DNA from 4 places in the Candidatus Sodalis pierantonii str. SOPE genome. Region 3 is predicted to be linked to each of the others. Evidence: predicted binding sites of a transcription regulator. Region 3 holds the regulator's gene; each other region holds the start of a gene.
What was found. The regulator CRP, encoded in region 3, controls carbon source genes, mostly activating them, when cyclic AMP is high. The targets are predictions, from matches to a motif close to ATGTGANNNNNNTCACAT.
Positions count from the first base shown of each region.

Region 1: aaeR (HTH-type transcriptional activator AaeR) is a predicted target of CRP. The motif match lies at 1,494-1,511, and genes of this name have one in related genera.
Region 2: garD (galactarate dehydratase) is a predicted target of CRP. The motif match lies at 2,596-2,613, and genes of this name have one in related genera.
Region 4: SOPEG_RS24880 (PTS sugar transporter subunit IIB) is a predicted target of CRP. The motif match lies at 1,276-1,293, and genes of this name have one in related genera.

Region 1 is NZ_CP006568.1:4,023,116-4,027,481, forward strand. It holds partial or broken gene tldD (metalloprotease TldD) at 1-402, shown strand, start outside; gene aaeR (HTH-type transcriptional activator AaeR) at 562-1,476, opposite strand; gene aaeX (p-hydroxybenzoic acid efflux pump operon protein AaeX) at 1,808-2,011, shown strand; gene aaeA (p-hydroxybenzoic acid efflux pump subunit AaeA) at 2,019-2,945, shown strand; gene aaeB (p-hydroxybenzoic acid efflux pump subunit AaeB) at 2,960-4,366, shown strand, end outside.
Region 2 is NZ_CP006568.1:1,020,887-1,025,252, forward strand. It holds partial or broken gene SOPEG_RS05320 (aldo/keto reductase) at 1-107, opposite strand, end outside; gene SOPEG_RS05325 (AraC family transcriptional regulator) at 72-671, shown strand; gene garD (galactarate dehydratase) at 857-2,425, opposite strand; gene SOPEG_RS05335 (MFS transporter) at 2,896-4,227, shown strand; partial or broken gene garL (2-dehydro-3-deoxyglucarate aldolase) at 4,288-4,366, shown strand, end outside.
Region 3 is NZ_CP006568.1:226,343-230,708, reverse strand. It holds partial or broken gene SOPEG_RS01310 (YccS/YhfK family putative transporter) at 1-1,874, opposite strand, end outside; gene crp (cAMP-activated global transcriptional regulator CRP) at 1,927-2,559, opposite strand; partial or broken gene SOPEG_RS01300 (OsmC family protein) at 2,877-3,276, shown strand; gene SOPEG_RS29045 (phosphoribulokinase) at 3,383-4,267, opposite strand; partial or broken gene SOPEG_RS30340 (ATP-binding cassette domain-containing protein) at 4,241-4,366, opposite strand, start outside.
Region 4 is NZ_CP006568.1:2,633,954-2,638,319, forward strand. It holds gene SOPEG_RS13365 (hypothetical protein) at 1-946, shown strand, start outside; gene SOPEG_RS24880 (PTS sugar transporter subunit IIB) at 1,496-1,747, shown strand; gene SOPEG_RS30920 (DUF488 family protein, N3 subclade) at 1,905-2,180, opposite strand; gene SOPEG_RS13375 (SAM-dependent methyltransferase) at 2,072-2,731, opposite strand; gene SOPEG_RS13380 (cupin domain-containing protein) at 2,728-3,072, opposite strand; gene SOPEG_RS13385 (Crp/Fnr family transcriptional regulator) at 3,295-3,912, shown strand; gene SOPEG_RS13390 (DNA glycosylase AlkZ-like family protein) at 3,959-4,366, opposite strand, start outside.

The DNA.
Region 1 (4,366 bases), 720 kb from region 3:
AACGGCCGACGCGAGTCCTATGCGCATTTGCCGATGCCGCGGATGACCAATACCTACATGCTAGCGGGTCAATCGACGCCGGAAGAGATTATCGCCAGCGTGGAGCGCGGCATTTACGCGCCCAACTTTGGCGGCGGGCAGGTGGATATCACCTCCGGCAAGTTCGTTTTCTTCACCTCGGAAGTCTATTTGATTGAAAACGGTCGCGTGACCACGCCGGTGAAAGGCGCAACGCTCATCGGCTCCGGTATCGAGGCAATGCAGCAAATCTCGATGGTCGGCAATGAATTGGCGTTGGATAAAGGGGTTGGCGTTTGCGGCAAAGAAGGCCAAAGCTTACCGGTGGGCGTGGGCCAGCCGACGCTGAAGTTGGACAAAATCACCGTGGGCGGTACCGCCTAAGCCGCGGCTGACGTCGGCGCGGGATGGCGCCGCTACCTCCTGGGCGTCTTGGGCCTCACTGCCCGAACGCGGTGGGCCCACGATAGCCTCAGGCATATCGCCTTAAGCATCATTGCGCCGGCGCCGCCGTTCACACGGCGGACAATAGCCCACCCCGGCTTAACCGACGCTGTCCTGACGAAAAGTCTGATACATATCCGCCACCTTACTAAAGTAGTCGGTGAGGTGGTTAATGCAGACCTGTATCTTCAGCGGCAACTTATCACGCGCCGTATACACCGGCCGCGGATCGGAGTGATAGCGGCATAAAATTTCCACATTGCCGCGTTTGATCTCATCCAGGACCCACATAATCGGCACATAAGCGATGCCAGCGCCGGCGGTCAGCCAGCGGATCAGCGTTTGCGAATCGTTGGTGGTAAAGCGACCGGCCGGCGACAAATGCAGCGTAATGCCTTCCGGCGCAATGAGTTCAAACTCGCTGTCCGGGCGCACGTCATATTCCAGCCAAGAGAAATTGGCCATGTCGCCGGGTTTTTCCAGCGTACCCCGCTGCGCCAGATAGCTTTTAGCGGCGCACACCACCATCGGCATCGAACCCAGCCGGCGCGAAAACAGACCGGAATCCTGTAGCGCGCCCACCCGCACCACCAGATCTAGCCCGTCGGCGATAAGATCCGGCGCCGGAATACCGGTCACCAGGTTGACCGACAGGCCGGGATACTCCTTTAGCATCTCGGCGGTAATCGGCGCCAGAACATTTTGCGCCAGCGTCGAGGAGCTGCCGATGCGCAGGGTGCCGATGGGTGTATTATTAAAAGCGAATAATTGCTCATGCACCTCATTGAATTCCTGCAGCATACGCCGGCAGCCCTGGTAGTAAATTTTGCCGGCTTCGGTCAGGTCGATACTGCGGGTGCTGCGGTTAAGTAGCTTTACCTGCAAGTCATTTTCCAATTTCGCCACGGTCTGACTGACGGAAGAGACGCACATTTGCAGCCGGCGCGCGGCGCTGGTAAACGAGTTGGCCTCCACCACCCAGGCGAATATCAACATGCGTTTTAGTCTTTCCATTATTCACCCAGGCTTAAAAGTGATTTAGATCACGTTATGTTGAAACCGACGGATTATACAGGGTAATATAGCAATGTCGATTCGCCTTATCGCGTTCGCTAACCTGAAATAGTTTACCATTTTATTAGCTATTTTATAAATAGTAACAATTTGAACGGGCTGTACACAATCGGCTAACGCCCCCTTTCCCGGAAAACGTGATCATTCCCCCCGCGGGGTTCTATACTCATCCTGAGCGCGACCGGGGGGACGGCCTTTTGTCGCGACATCCCTGTCAAAGTGGCGAAAGGCGGCACAGGAATCGACATCGGTTACAGTTAAAGGAAAAAGTATGAGTTTGCTTTCGGTCATGGTGATCTTTGGCCTGTCCTTTCCACCTGTATTTTTCGAGCTGATCCTCTCGCTGGCGCTGTTTTTCGCGCTGCGCAGGCTATTGCTGCCCAGCGGAATCTATGATTTTGTCTGGCATTCGGCCTTATTCAATACCGCACTATATTGTTGCGTTTTTTACCTGATTTCTTGTTTGTTCGTTTGAGGTCGTCGTGAAAACCTTTGCCACTAAAATCGTCCGCGTCGCTATCACCCTGCTGCTGGTGCTGATAGCCGCCATCGCTATTTTCCGCGCCAGGTCGTTTTATACCGAGTCGCCCTGGACCCGCGACGCCAAGTTCACCGCCGATGTGGTGGCCATTGCGCCGGACGTCGGGGGCTTGCTCACCGATGTGCCTATTCGCGATAATCAGCAGGTAAAGAAAGGCGATCTGTTACTCATCATCGACAAACCGCGTTTTCAAGAAGCGCTGGCGGAGGCGGACGTAAGCTATTACCAGGCGCTGGCGGCGGAGAAACAGCGCGAGGCGTCGCGTCGGCGTAGTCTGGGGACCAACGCCATGTCCCAAGAACAGATCGATCAGGCCAGTAACGATTTTTCGACCGCCAGCCATCAGTTGGCCAAAGCCATCGCGGTGAGGAATTTGGCCAAATTGGACTTGGCGCGCACCGAAGTACGGGCGCCGGCGGACAGTTGGGTGACCAATTTGAACGTTCACGCCGGTGAGTTCATCACCCGCGGCTCGGTTGCGGTGGCCCTGGTGAAGAAAGATACCTTCTATCTGCTGGCGTATCTGGAAGAAACCAAGCTGGAAGGGGTGCGGCCGGGGTATCGGGTGGAGATCACTCCCCTTGGCAGTAACCGAATTCTCACCGGCACCGTCGACAGTATCGCCGCCGGTGTGAATAACAGCAGCAGCGCGGTGGACAGTAAAGGGCTTGCCAGCGTCGACTCCAATCTGGAATGGGTCCGCTTGGCGCAGCGTGTTCCGGTAAAAATCGTGCTTGATAAGCAGCAAGGGGATCTCTATCCGGCAGGGACCACGGCCACGGTGGTGATTACCGGCCGGCGCGACGGCCACCCCGGGCGGGTCTCACCCCTGATGCAACTTATCCATCGCCTGAGTGAGTTCGGTTAACCGGTGGCCCGTTGATGCTGCAACCTCTGTTTTTCCGCTGGCGCTTCGCCTTTAAGCTGACGTTTGCGATTTTGCTGGCGTTAGTCCTCGGCTTTCATTTTCAGCTGCAAACGCCGCGCTGGTCGGTATTGACCGCCGCCATCGTCGTCGTCGCCCCGGCGTTTGCCGCCGGCGGCGAGCCGTTCACGGGCGCGATCCGTCACCGCGGCATGCTGAGGATCATCGGTACCTTTATCGGCTGTTTGGGCGCGCTGGTTATCATTATCCTGACGATCCGCGCGCCGGTGGTGATGCTGATGTTGAGCTGCCTCTGGGCCGGCCTGTGCATGTGGATTTCCTCGCTGGTAAAGGTGGAAAACTCTTACGCCTTCGGTCTGGCGGGGTACACCGCGCTCATTATCATCGTCGGTATCCAGAGCTTCCCGCAAATGACCCCGCAGTATGCCGTTGAGCGGGTGAGCGAAATTGTCCTCGGCATTGTTTGCGCCATCCTGGCCGATATCCTTTTTTCGCCGCGCTCTATCAAGCGCGATATCGATCGCGCGCTGGATAAGCTTTTGATCGATCACTATCGGCTACTGCAACTGTGCGTGAATAATGCGCCGAAAGAAGGGGTGGATAGCGCCTGGAGCGAGCTGGTGAAAGCCACCAACGCGCTGTCGGGAATGCGCAGCAATCTCATGATGGAGTCGGCCCACTGGCAGCGCAGCAATCAGCGGCTGGTGGCGATAAATACCCTGTCGCTCACGCTGATTACCCAGGCGTGTGAAACCTTTTTGATCTTACAAAATCACCCTGATTACCTTAAATCCCATTTGCTACTGCTGCTGAGCGAGCCGGCCGACACGGTGAGCGCGATTCATCGCCGGATGAAGCTGATGCGCCAGGTGATCGCCACCACGCCAAGCCGAGATACGCCGCTGACCCTGTATACCTGGGTGGGCAGCGCGACGCGCTATCTGCTGCTGATGAAAGGGGTGAAAAGCAACAGCCGGATAAGCGGCGTCGAGGCGTCGGTGCTTACCACCCAGCAGGAGGTCACCGCGCCGTCCGCCGAAGGGCGCCACTCGATGATCAACGGTTTGCGCACCGGTATCGCCACCGCGCTCGGCTGTTTGTTCTGGCTGTGGACCGGCTGGAGCGTCGGCAGCGCCTGTATGGTGATGGTGGCGGTGGTGACGTCGCTGGCGATGCGGCTGCCTAATCCGCTAATGGTGGCGAAAGACTTCGTTATCGGCATGTCGGCGGCGCTGCCTATCGGTGCGCTGTATTACATGCTTATCATGCCGTCCACCCAGCAGAGCCTGCTGCTGCTGTGCCTTGCCCTGGGTATTCTGGCGTTTATCATCGGTATTGAAGTACAAAAACGGCGTTTGGGGACGCTCGGTACCCTGGCGGGCACCATCAATGTCCTGGTGCTA
Region 2 (4,366 bases), 790 kb from region 3:
ATTTTCTCGGCGCTGCCGTTAGTATAGTTGACCGCGGTGTCAATGAAATTGCCGCCGCGATCAACATAGGCATCAAAGATGCGCTTTGCCTCACCCTCCGCCACCCGGCATCCGCCAAGGAGGAGAGCCCCCCTCTTGCTGGGTTAACGTTGAACAAAATCTCCCCTCAATTGCTTGATGCGACAATCCGCCTGCTCGGGCTGCTGGATACACCCGATGACATCAATGCCCTCGCGCCGCTTACCCTGCGTGAAATCCTCTATCGTCTCCTGGTCGGGCCCAGTGGGGACATCATCAGGAACATGGCGCTGGCGGACAGCCGGCTCAATCAAATTGCCCGAGCGATCCTGTGGATCAGAGCACACTTTCGCGAACCTTGTCGTATTGCCTATGCCGCCGAGATTGCGGGAATGAGCCGCTCCACCTTCCACCTTCATTTCAAGGCGGTGACGACCTTAAGTCCTATTGAGTTCCGCACGCACCTGCGGCTACAGGAAGCGCGGCGGCTGATGGTGAGTGAGGCAGCCGACGCGGCCAGCGCTGGCTTCCAGGTGGGTTATGAAAGCCCTTCACAGTTCAGCCGTGACTATGCCCGCGTATTCGGCATCTTCCCGGCCAAGCATGCCCACCGGTTGAGACAGGCACAGGGCAGCCAGACGGCCGCAACTTAAAAATCACTCTACGCTGCCGGTAACGGATTGCCTTACGCCTGGCATAATATCAATGATGTGAATAACGATTTTTCTGCCAGCCGTAGGCGGCTGATGCCGACGGGCAAAGCCCCGGTCAGCGGGCGCGGGGCCGTGGGATATACAGGCCGGCGTACAACGCCAGCATCGCGCTGGCGTCCTTCGCGTCAGGTTACTGGCGCCGGATTGAATACCGACAGCGCGTTATGGATCACCCATTGGTCAGACCAGGTTTTCTTCCGGCCGCTGGCAATCTCCAAGATAAAGTGGAACAGCTGCCAGCCGACGTCCTCAATGGTGGCCTCGCCGGTGGCGATAGTACCGGCATTAATGTCCATCAAATCATACCAGCGGTCCGCCAGCGCCGTGCGGGTCGCCATTTCAATCACCGGCACCGCCGCCAGGCCGTAAGGCGTCCCGCGTCCGGTGGTGAATACTTGCACCGTAACCCCGGACGCCAGCTGCTGGGTGCCGCAAATAAAATCGCTCGCCGGCGTGGCGGCATAAATCAGGCCGCGTCGGGTGGGGCGCTGACCGGGAGAGAGTACTTCGACGATGGCGCTGGTGCCGGATTTGGCGATTGAGCCGAGCGTCTTTTCCACCACGTTGGCCAATCCGCCCTTTTTGTTGCCGGGAGAGGGGTTGGCGCTGCGGTCGGTCTGGCCCAGGCTGAGATAATTGTCGTACCAGGCCATCTCCTCCAGCAGGCGGCGGCCCACGGCTTCATCGGCGGCGCGGGGGGTCAGTAGATGGATAGCGTCGCGCACCTCGATAACTTCGGAAAACATTACCGTAGCGCCGCAGCGCACGAGCAAATCCGAGGCGAACCCCACCGCCGGATTGGCGGTCACGCCGGAAAACGCGTCGCTGCCGCCGCACTGCATGCCCACCACCAGCTCCGACGTCGGGCACGTTTCGCGCTGGCGGCCGTTAAGATGCTGAAGATGACGCTCCGCCACCGCCAGAATATCCGCCACCATCGATTGAAAACCAACGTGCTTTTCATCTTGCAAACGCACAATGCTTGCCGCTTCCATCGCAATCGGCTGTACGTCTTCGGTATCGGCCAGCAGGCGCTCCGGCTGGAGTTTTTCGCAGCCCAACCCAACGACCATCACCTCGCCGCCGAAGTTGGGATTAAGGGCGATATTATGAATCGTGCGAATGGGTACCACCGCGGCCGGCGCATTGATCGCCACGCCGCAGCCGTACAGATGATTCAGGCCCACCACGCCGTCAACGTTCGGGTATTTCGGCAGTAAATCGCGTTCGATAAGCTTCACCACGAACTCCACCACGCCGGCAACGCAATGAACGCTGGTGGTGATGCCGAGCAGGTTCTTGGTGCCGACGCTGCCGTCGGGGTTGCGATAGCCCTCGAAGGTGTAGCCTTCCAACGGAGGCAGCGGCGGCGGCACCTTGGTCGCCAGCGGCAGGGTTTCCAGCGCCGGCGCCACCGGCAGCTCTACCAACGATTCATCAATCCCACTGCCACGCGCGATGGCGCGCAGCGCATAGCCAATGATTTCGCCGTAGCGAATAATGGCGCCGCCTTTGGCGATATCGTTCAGCGCGACTTTATGTCCCTGGGGAATATGCTCAATTAATTCCAGTCCGTCCGGAAAACGGCTGCCGGCCGACAAGTCATGATCATTGACGATAATGGCCACATTATCGGTATCGTGCACTTTTATATAGAAGGCTTGCTCAGCGCTTCGCGTATGAATAACAGACATAAAGGTCTCCGTAACAACAGCTAGGGTGGGTTGACCTGAAAGTGAGGACGATAAGCGATAACAACACGGTTTATGCCGTTATTATAATCTCAATGCCGACGGCTGGCATTGTGCAAATGACCTGTTTTATACTCATGAAACGGCAATTTATCAGGCGGATGATGAACGGGATGTGACTAGGGTCACTAAGGCGCGGCGGGACTGGCCTCGCGCTAAGATAACGTGACGCGCATCGACTCGCGCTGGATATCGGCACGAAAATACCACGTTATTCAGGGTTATTGTTGTGCAAACGCATAATATTATTTCCAGCGGTGATTTTTATACTAAACGGGCCTTATTAAGTGAAGGCACTAGCAATACGGTGAAAAAAATAGCCTCTTACGAGAATAGTAAACCCTGGATAGCGCACGCATACCCTTTTGCCTTTTATTTTCGCGCGTCGTTATCGCCTGATTAGGGCCTGACCTATGAGTATTGCACCTCTGACCGCTAATAAAACCAAGACCCATATACGTTACTGGATTTTGTTCATCATCTTTATGGTCACCGCCATCAACTATGCCGACCGGGCCACCCTGTCGATTGCGGGAACCGATATTGCGAAAGAACTCGGCCTGGATGCCGGCCAAATGGGGCAGATTTTCTCGGCCTTCGGCTGGGCGTATTTGATTATGCAAATTCCTGGCGGCTGGTTACTAGACCGATACGGATCGAAAAAGGTCTACAGCTACAGTCTGTTTTTCTGGTCGCTGTTTACCTTTTTACAAGGGTTCGTCGGTTTCTTCCCTATCGCCTATGCCGCCATGACGCTGTTTTTCCTGCGCTTTATGCTAGGATTTTCGGAGGCGCTGTCATTTCCGGCTAACGCCCGTATCGTCGCCGCCTGGTTCTCGACCCGCGAGCGCGGTACCGCCTCGGCCATCTTCAATTCGGCGCAATACTTCTCGCTGGCGATTTTCTCGCCGCTGCTGGGCTGGTTGACCTATACCTGGGGCTGGGAACATGTCTTTACCGTGATGGGGGCCGTGGGCTTCGTCCTGACGGTGATATGGATTAAATTTATCCATAACCCGAATAAGCATCCCCAGGTGTCGGCGCAAGAGCTGGAATATATGTCCGCCGGCGGCGCGGTAGTGGATATGGACTCGCCCGCGGCCGGTAAAAAAGAGGGGCCGCACTGGAGCGATGTGCGCCAGATGTTGACCAGCCGCATGATGCTCGGCGTGTTTTTCGGCCAGTATTTTATCAATAGTATCACCTGGTTCTTCCTCACCTGGTTTCCCATTTACCTGGTACAGGACAAGGGGATGTCGATACTGAAAGTCGGCCTGGTGGCGTCGATTCCGGCGCAGTGCGGTTTCGCCGGCGGCGTGTTGGGCGGCATTGTGTCGGATAATTTGCTGCGGCGCGGGTTTTCGCTGACCGTGGCGCGTAAAATTCCCATCGTGCTGGGCATGCTGCTGGCGACCAGCATTATCTTGTGCAACTACACCGACAATACCGTTGTCGTGGTAGCGTTAATGGCGCTGGCGTTCTTCGGTAAAGGCTTCGGCGCGCTCGGCTGGCCGGTGGTGGCGGATACCGCGCCGAAAGAGATGATCGGGCTGTGCGGCGGGCTGTTTAACGTGTTCGGTAACGTTGCCTCCATCGTCACGCCGCTGGTCATCGGCTATATGGTCAAAGAGTTGCACTCCTTCAATATGGCGCTGGTGTTTGTCGGCTGCTCCGCCCTGGCGGCCATGTTCTCCTATCTGGTGGTGGTAGGCGAAATCAAACGTCTGGTGCTGAAAAAATCCTGACGAGGCGGCCGGCGACCGGCCGGCCGCGCCGCACTTTAATCCAAATGTAAGAGGATCATTATGAACAATCCATTACTGCCGAACCGTTTTCGTCAGCGTTTACTGCAAGGGGATACTCTGAATCGGCTGCTGGTGTGCG
Region 3 (4,366 bases):
GTTGCTGACAGCTTTGCAGCGCCACCTCGCAAGAGGCCAGATAGTCTGGCCGCCAACGTATCGGTCAGCATATAGTGATCGCGCGCCAGCGTCGTCATGGCGTTGATGTGTTCGACAATGAACTGACTATGGGTGACCCATAAGCGCATATCGCTCAGATAGCGGGAATTGAACCCCGGCTCCTGCATCGCCTGGCTTAAGGAGGTGAACAAGGCATTGTGCGCTTGGTTGACCCGCATGCGGGCATAAGCCAGCGCGGGCGCGCCGGGGGCGGGCTGCAACAGCAGCCGCAACGCTTCCTGATCCCGCTCCAGCGCCTGATGGGCGTTTTTGCGCAACAGCCCGCTCTGCCATTGCGGCCACAGCCACAGCGTGCCGCCAAAGGCCAGCATACAGCCAATCAAGGTGTCCACCAGCCGCGGCAGCAGGAAATGCGCGCCGTTCAACGACAACAATTGCAGGGTATACACGGTCACCACCGTCATACCGGTCATCGACAGACCGTAATTTTTGCGCAGTACCAAATAGCCGGCCAGAGTCACCACCAGCATGTCGGTCAGGATGACGCCGTCGCCCATCTTTAGTTGAAGCGTACCCGCGGCAATCACCAGACCAGCCAGGGTACCCAGCGCCCGATGTTGTATACGCACCCGGGTCGTGTTGTAACCATTCTGACTGACAAACATGATGGTCATCAGGATCCAGTAAGGTTTCGGCAGATTGAACACCAGGCCCAAACTGCTGCCGACCGCCAGCATGAGGCCCAGGCGGGCGGCGTTACGCAGCGCCATCGATTTCAAGGAGCAATAACTGCGCAAGCGCCGGCCAGAACGGCAACCGCTGCTGGTTATCCGCCATCACATCGCGACGATAGAGGGGGCGCTGGGAACGCAACAGGCGATAGATGCGGCTGAAATGGAAATAGCAGAACTGGCCTACCGGGTTATCCGGATGGTGGCGGGCAATTTTTTCCAGCGCCGACAAGCCGGCATCCGCGGCAAACCGGTCAGGTTGGCGATGATAGAGAATATCGTCCGCCAGGACGCGCAGCCGGGGGCGACGATACGCGCGTTGTAGCGCAACACCGCCTCGGCGTGGCTTTGCTGCACCAGCTTTTGCACTTCATCCGGCTGATGCAGACTCACCGTGATATGCTCTTGCAGATCCAACGCGACCTGGAAGGCGTGCAGTAGTCTTTTGTACTGGCTGAGATGGTTGGCCGAGAGCATATGCAACTGCTGATACACTTGGGCAATCTGGTCGATGACCTTCTGCTGGCGGGCGAACAGCGGCGGTAGCGCACTGTTCGGATCGGTATGCTGAGTCAGCAAACTGTACTTCGCTTCGATATAATCCGCCAGTTCGCGGTAGAGCAGACTGAGCGCCTCGCGCATCGGCTGCTCTTGCCATAGCCGGAACCACAGCGCGTTAAACAGCCCATACCAGGCGGTCCCTGCCAGATAGAGCAGCGGCGGCAGCCAAAGCGGCACATTGCCGGTCAGCCCCAGGGTAAATACCGCGGCAATCAGCGATGCCGGCAGCAAGCGGCCGTGTAGCGGGCTTATTTCGCCGCTGACGCCGAACAGCAGCGCCAACCCCAGTATGACAAACGGCAGCGGCACGCCGTGCGCCAACAGCAGCTGGATGAAAATACTGCTCAGGGCGAACAGCGAGCCGCCGACCACCAGCCGCTTAAAGAAACGCTTATGGAGCTGATCAAGCCCGGCGATGTTGCAACAGGCGGGCACCAGCGAGAACAGCAGACCTTGCTGCAGGCTGCCGAACATCAGTCCGATGGCGACCGGCAGGCAAAGCACAATGGTCTGCCGCAGGGCATAATTCACTTCAGGGTGGTAGATGAGTCTGCGCCACATAAGTCAGCTAAAAAGGCATGGCCGTCCTGACCATGCCCGTGGTGAAAGGGGATTAGCGGGTTCCGTAAACGACAATGGTTTTACCGTGGGCAGAGATGAGATTTTGATCCTCAAGCATTTTCAAAATACGGCCGACCGTTTCCCGTGAACAGCCGACTATTTGGCCGATTTCCTGCCGGGTGATTTTTATTTGCATACCGTCCGGGTGAGTCATGGCGTCCGGCTGCTTGGCTAAATTCAATAACGTTTGCGCGATACGCCCAGTCACATCCAGGAAAGCCAGGTTGCCGACTTTCTCTGAGGTCACCTGCAGGCGGCTGGCCATTTGTGAAGACAGACGCATCAGAATGTCGGGATTGACCTGAATCAACTGGCGAAATTTCTTGTAGGATATCTCAGCCACTTCGCAGGCCGTTTTCGCCCGCACCCATGCGCTGCGCTCCTGCCCCTCTTCAAACAACCCCAGTTCGCCGATAAAATCGCCCTGATTCAGGTAGGAGAGGATCATCTCCTTGCCTTCTTCGTCCTTGATAAGCACTGCGACGGAGCCTTTGACGATATAGTAGAGCGTTTCTGCCTTTTCACCCTGGTGAATCAACGTACTCTTCGATGGATACTTATGAATATGGCAATGAGACAGGAACCATTCGAGAGTCGGGTCTGTTTGCGGTTTGCCGAGAACCATTCGCTGTTATCCTCTTTTGTCATCGCCGCCCTGTTTAGGAACGGTGTATTCCCTGTAAGGTAAGGTGTTATTATGATGTCGTTCCGTTCATAAACGGAACCTCGCAAGGGAATTTATCAGGGTCCAATGTTGGTGACGTTTCGATCGCTCTCTTGCTCTTTCACTGTCGGTGAGTTCGATCCTGCCTTGTTTTTTAGCATAGCTTTAAGAAACTGTCTTGTGTTGTCTCGCTTCAGCATGATGCATCTGCGGTTACATTGCCAGTTTGGCGGCAAAAAGGTAGTCTTTCACAAAGAATATTATCAGGAGTTAACGATATGCAAGCGCGAGTAAAGTGGGTAGAAGGGCTGTCTTTTATCGGCGAATCCGCCTCGGGCCACCAGATTATCATAGATGGCAACAGCGGCGAAAAGGCCCCAAGCCCAATGGAAATGCTGCTTATGTCCGCCGGCGGCTGTAGCGCTATTGACGTGGTTTCGATTCTGCAAAAGGGCCGCGCCGATGTGCGCGACTGTGAGGTCAAGTTAACCTCGACGCGCCGCGAGGAAGCGCCGCGTCTGTTTATCCAAATCAATCTGCATTTTATCGTCACCGGCCGCGATTTGACGGATAAGATCGTCGAGCGCGCTGTCGGCGGAAAAGTATTGTTCGGTCTCGCTGATGCTGGGTAAAGCCGCCAGTATCACCCACAGCTTTGAGGTACGTCGCCTCGACTGATCGCGCGGGGCGCGCTTGACTGCCGGGGCGCGGCGCTAAGCCGCATAATGCCTCACCCGATTGGCGCCGCGCGTCGTTCCCGCGCGCGGCGCCTGCGTGAAGCCGCTTAGCGAATCTGTTTCCCTTCCAGCAATTGCTTGACTAGCGGCGCCATGATCAGTTCCATCGCCAAACCCATTTTGCCGCCCGGCACCACCAGCGTATTGATATTGGAAATGAAAGATCCCTGCAGCATCGCCAGTAAATAGGGAAAATCCATGGCGTCCAGGCCGCGAAAGTGAATAACCACAAAGCTTTCGTCCAGCGACGGGATCGCTTTGGCGGCGAACTGATTGGAGGTGTCCACCGTCGGCACCCGCTGAAAGTTGATATGGGTACGGAAAAATTGCGGCGTGATAAAATTGATATAATCTTCCATGGATCGCACCACGGAATCCATGACCGCTTCGCGGGAGTGGCCCCGTTCGTTGGTATCGCGCATCAATTTCTGGATCCACTCCAGATTGACTATCGGCACCACCCCCACCAGCAAATCCACGTGCCGCGCAACGTCATTATGCTCGGTCACAACGCCGCCGTGCAGCCCCTCGTAGAATAGGACGTCGGTAGGTTCCGGCAGGGGCTGCCAGGGGGTAAAGGTGCCGGGGACCTGATTATAAGGAACCGCTTCGTCGTAGGTATGCAAATATTTGCGCGCCTGCCCGCGTCCGCTTTCCCCATAGTGATAAAACGTTCTTTCCAGAAGATCGAAGTTATTCGCATCCGGGCCGAAATAACTCACGTGCCGACCTAAATCGAGCGCTTTACGAATGGCCAAATCCATTTCCGGCCGGGTGAAGTGGTGAAAGCTATCGCCTTCCAACTCCGCGGCGCGAATGTTCAACTGTTGAAAGATTTTGCGAAAAGCCAGGCTGGTGGTCGTGGTCCCGGCGCCGGAAAAACGCGCCGTCTGGTCGGTGACTTTGTCGCCCTGAAAGCCGAAGCCGCCCAGGAAATCGCGCAGCGATTGCTCAGACTCCTTTGGCGCCAGCCGGCTCAGGTGTTGCAGCGGCGTTTTATCGGCGCGCAAAAACTCCAACTGGTGCTGGGC
Region 4 (4,366 bases), 2.1 Mb from region 3:
CGCACGCACGCTGTTCCGGGTCGAGGCGTCGGCTGACGGCGTCAACCGTTGCCCCATCCTGGCGCAACAAGCCCAGGATATGATAGCGGGTCGCCACCCCTTCTACTATGCCCAGCAATGGCTGGAGCCCGCCGTCGATAAGGTGCTGTACTTTGGTCATCAAGAAAAGATCGACGATCCCCACTATGATTATATGAATGAAGCCGTCGAGCTCGCGCATCATTATCTGCGCCAGATCACCGTTATGATTGAAGCCTTGACAGAAAAATTCATTACCCGCCGCCCGCTTTTCATACAGCGCGTCAGAGAATATTTGCAATGTACGCTCGACAATTGTGAAAATGAGATCCTTGCCCACGCCGAGCAGCAATTAATTGATTATTGTCAGCGCGCCCGTCAGTTTCTCAATGAGGCCAAGGCGGTCAATTTTACCAATATTGTCATTATTGCCACCCGCCATAGCAGTCTCGGGGAGGCTTGCTTATTAAGGCACACGCGAAGCAACATTAAGCAACTGCCCCTTGTTTATGGCGCGCAGCAATACAGCTTGCAGGGCCTGGTGTTTATCGCCGACGCGCTATTGTGTCATCCTGACAGGTGGCGAGGTCCGTCCGCAACGATGTCGCTAACCCGCATTGACGAAGATGTGCTGCGCGCGACGCTACAAATTAGCTCGGTGTTAAACGATTATATTCCGCTCACGCAAGACAGCTTAACCCCGTTACCGAACCAAAAGACCGTTAATACCGTCATGGCGCATAGTCTAAACACATTGGATAAAAGAAGTGGGCTGTATCAGTTTCTCGGTGACTATGCCGCCGTCAATAATGTGCGCTTACCGTCAAACCTGACCACCGCCTTGACGCAGTATAAGACCTTAAAGGCCAACGTCATTATGAAAAACATGGATCACGTTGCCATGATACTGAAAACGTTATATCTATAGGAGAGTCAGACCCCTCCATAGCCCTAGAGAAACGAGCAGAGATCTTCAACCCCGCTCCCCGCCCAACGTGGTGAATGCCCCTGTTCCGTCCACGCGTCGGTGAATCGAGCTGATGTGACAGGGGGCCGGTCTTGCCTCACCTCATCAGAATAACCGCATCCGCGGCTGCGGCCTCCGTCGGCTGGCCTGTCCCTACGCCATGCCGCGGCGATGGCGACTCGTCGCACAACGTTATCGGCTCATTTTTCTACGGACATGGCGCCCCCTCAGCGGCAATCAAGGGAAGGTAAAACCGATAGTGGTCTTCGCCGCGGGCAAAAAATGTGCGTTTGTGAGAAATATCACAAAGACAGGAGAATAACGGTGCAATAGTATTTGAACTTAAGCCTTTTCGTGTCCTTACCGCGAATTAAGCAGACAGCAGCGCTGATAATATTAACAGACATTGCCGCCAACATTAAGTCTGGCGCAGTGTTAAGGGGCGCATCATGAAAAAAATATTAATATGCTGTATTTCGGGCACAACCGCGACGATGCTGGCGAAAAAAAATAAATAAGCTCGCGCGCGATCAAAATAGGGATATTATTGCCAGCGCGACCGGTCAAGATAATTTTGCCATCGCCGCGCCGCTCTATGATGCCTTTCTCATCGGCCCGCACATCACTTATAAGTTGAATTATTTTTCATCGCTCATTCCCGACAATAAACCGATAAAAGTGATCAACGGCAGTGACTATATCACCATGAATGCCGAGAAAATCCTTAACGACTTTATCGCGGGGCAAACGCCGGTCAGTTAATCGCATCGTGCGACCGGACTCGCCTGGGTTTGACGGGCCCCCCTTCTCGGCGAAAGCACGGGGGATTGCCGGGGAGTGTCGCACGGGTCGAGCGCTGCGGCACGCGTTTGAACCGGCCGGCGCTCGTCTGCCCGCGCGCTGCCGTGTTAGGTCTTGGTTAGCCGCGGTCGTAAAAACGCCGCCAGCACCTGAGCAGGGTGATGTTGCTGATAGCGCGTGGCCAAAGCCGGTCTACCGGTACGTGATAGCCGTCAGCGGCCCACGCCGGATCATAGACTCGTCTGCAATAGAACATGCCCTCCTCCGTGACCTCGCCCGATAGCCCTATTTTATGCTGCACAGCGCGAGGGAGTGCAACCGATGGCGATGTCGCCGGAAGGGCAGGAACATGAGCCAAAAGTAGCGTCGATTGTCTTTGCCTAGCGCCCGCCATAGGATCTTCAGCGCGCGCCACTCCGACAGCGTCATCGGCTGAACGTTAACGTTGATGGCCTGGCGCATTTGCGCCAGTACCGCGTTGGCGCCGTCCTGGCGTCGTAGCATGATGTCGTGCGTCAACAGCCGACCGCCGGGTTTAAGTACCCGATAATACTCCGCCACCAACCGCGCTTTGGCCTTATGGGCGTACATGGTCAGCATCGCCTCGTTTATCACCACATAAAAATGACCGTCCGGATAAGGCAGATGCAGCGCATCCGCCTCCACGACCGTCACCCGCGCCGCCAAGCCACACGCCGCCACGTCACGGCGCGCTTGCGCCAGCGCGGCGAGATCTTTGTCCACCGCGGTGACGCGGCAGCCATACCGCGCCGCTACCGCGATGGCGGTCGTTCCCCGATTGCAGGCCACCTCCAGCACCAGACTGTCGGCGCTTAACGCGGCGTGGCTCAGCAGCCATTCGGTCGCCCGCCGGCCCCCCGGGCGCAACCGCGGTTTGCCTAAACGGGCCAGGAATTTATGGCCAGCCTCATGGTGCTTGATCATCCTTGCACCGCCGGCTCACGCAGCATTATCAGCAGCATGCGCGAGGCCTCCAGGGCCTGTAGCGCATGGGGCACATTCGCCGGCAGACGCACCAACATCTCCGGCTGCGCTTCCAGCGGTTCGCCGCCGACGGTGAAACCGATCCGTCCCGCCACGACCAGCGCCAAAGCGTCAAATGGCGCCGAATGCTCGCTCAGCGCTTGCCCGCGGTCGAAAGCAAACAGCGTCACGTTGCCGCCCTGGGTCTTTGCCAGCACGCGGCTGGCGATCCCCTGTTCGGTGGGGGTGATAAGGTCGTGAAGGAGTAAGGCAGTGGCTGCCTGGAGCGAGGATGTGCCCATACAAATGCTCTCCATCAATCAATAATGCGCCTTGCGGGTGCGGCGCGGAATAAAGACCTGTTCATCTCGTCAGCTGTAGATCACAATGATTCTCATTTCCTGACAACCGCACCTTAGCCCCTTACAGGACACAGACCAATGACAAATGTCAATACGGCGATCCTCGACAGCCTTCGTCGGCAACGCTAGCTGGGCCAGCTGGACGCGGCCGCGCAGCGCCACCTGGCGTCACGCTGCCAGCAGCTCGCGTTTACCCAGGGCGAGAAAATTTTTAATGAGGGAGACGACCAGCGCTTCAGCCTGTTGCTAGAGCAGGGCAGCCTAGAGATTTATCGCGATACTCGCCAGGGCGAGGAAAAGGTGTTCCAGATCCTCGGCCCCGGCCAGTGGGTGGCGCTGGCGGCGGTGTTCATGGATCACGGCCGTTTCCCGATGAATGCCCGCGCGCGCGCCGACGGCTGTGGGGTGCGCATCCCGCACGCGCTGCTGCACGATCTGTGTTTACGCTACCCTGCGCTTACGCTCGGTTTTCTGCACCATTTCTGCAATCAACTTTATGCAACGCTCAATCACGTGGACTGGCTCACTTCCAGTTCAGCGGCAGAGCGCCTGACGGCATGGCTGGTGGATTTCAGCCATAACGGCGAGCAGTTGGCACTACACCTGCCGCTCAGCCGCGCCCAGCTTGCCGCCCGGTTGGGGATGCGCAGTGAGACTCTGTGCCGGCTGCTGTCCCAATGGCGCAAAGAGCATATTATTTCAGGCGTGGGCAACCGCATGCAGCTTGAAAACATCACGTTTTTGCAAACGCTATCCCAAGGGGCGCGGCGTCAATTTTGATCGGGGGCGGCGCGGGCCCGCATTAGGCTGGCAGGAGCCGGCCGGTTTAGCCGTACCAGGCATACCCTTTCGGTACGCGTGAAAAGCCGGCGTTAGACAGCGCCTCGCCCCAGGGTCCTGCTCCGACAGGCCGGCCATCAACCGTCTCCAGGGTAAACCCCCGCCCTTTTTCGCGCCGCAGGCCGGTCGTCAGCGCGCGCAGACTGGCGGCGAGCCAGCCGGCGATGTTAGCCTCATCGAACGCCAGGAAGGTAAGCAGTTGACGGCCGCTCGGGGCCAGATACAGCGCCAACTTACCGCCACAGATAACCACCATCGCCCCCCGCGGCGCGACGGCCGGATGCCGGAGGGATGCGCTGGCCAAGAGAGCAGCCAGCCGAACGGATTGGCCGGATCGTAGGCCGATAGCGCCACCGCCGCCGGAGGGGGTGGACGCGGGCGCCGCCAATTCCCG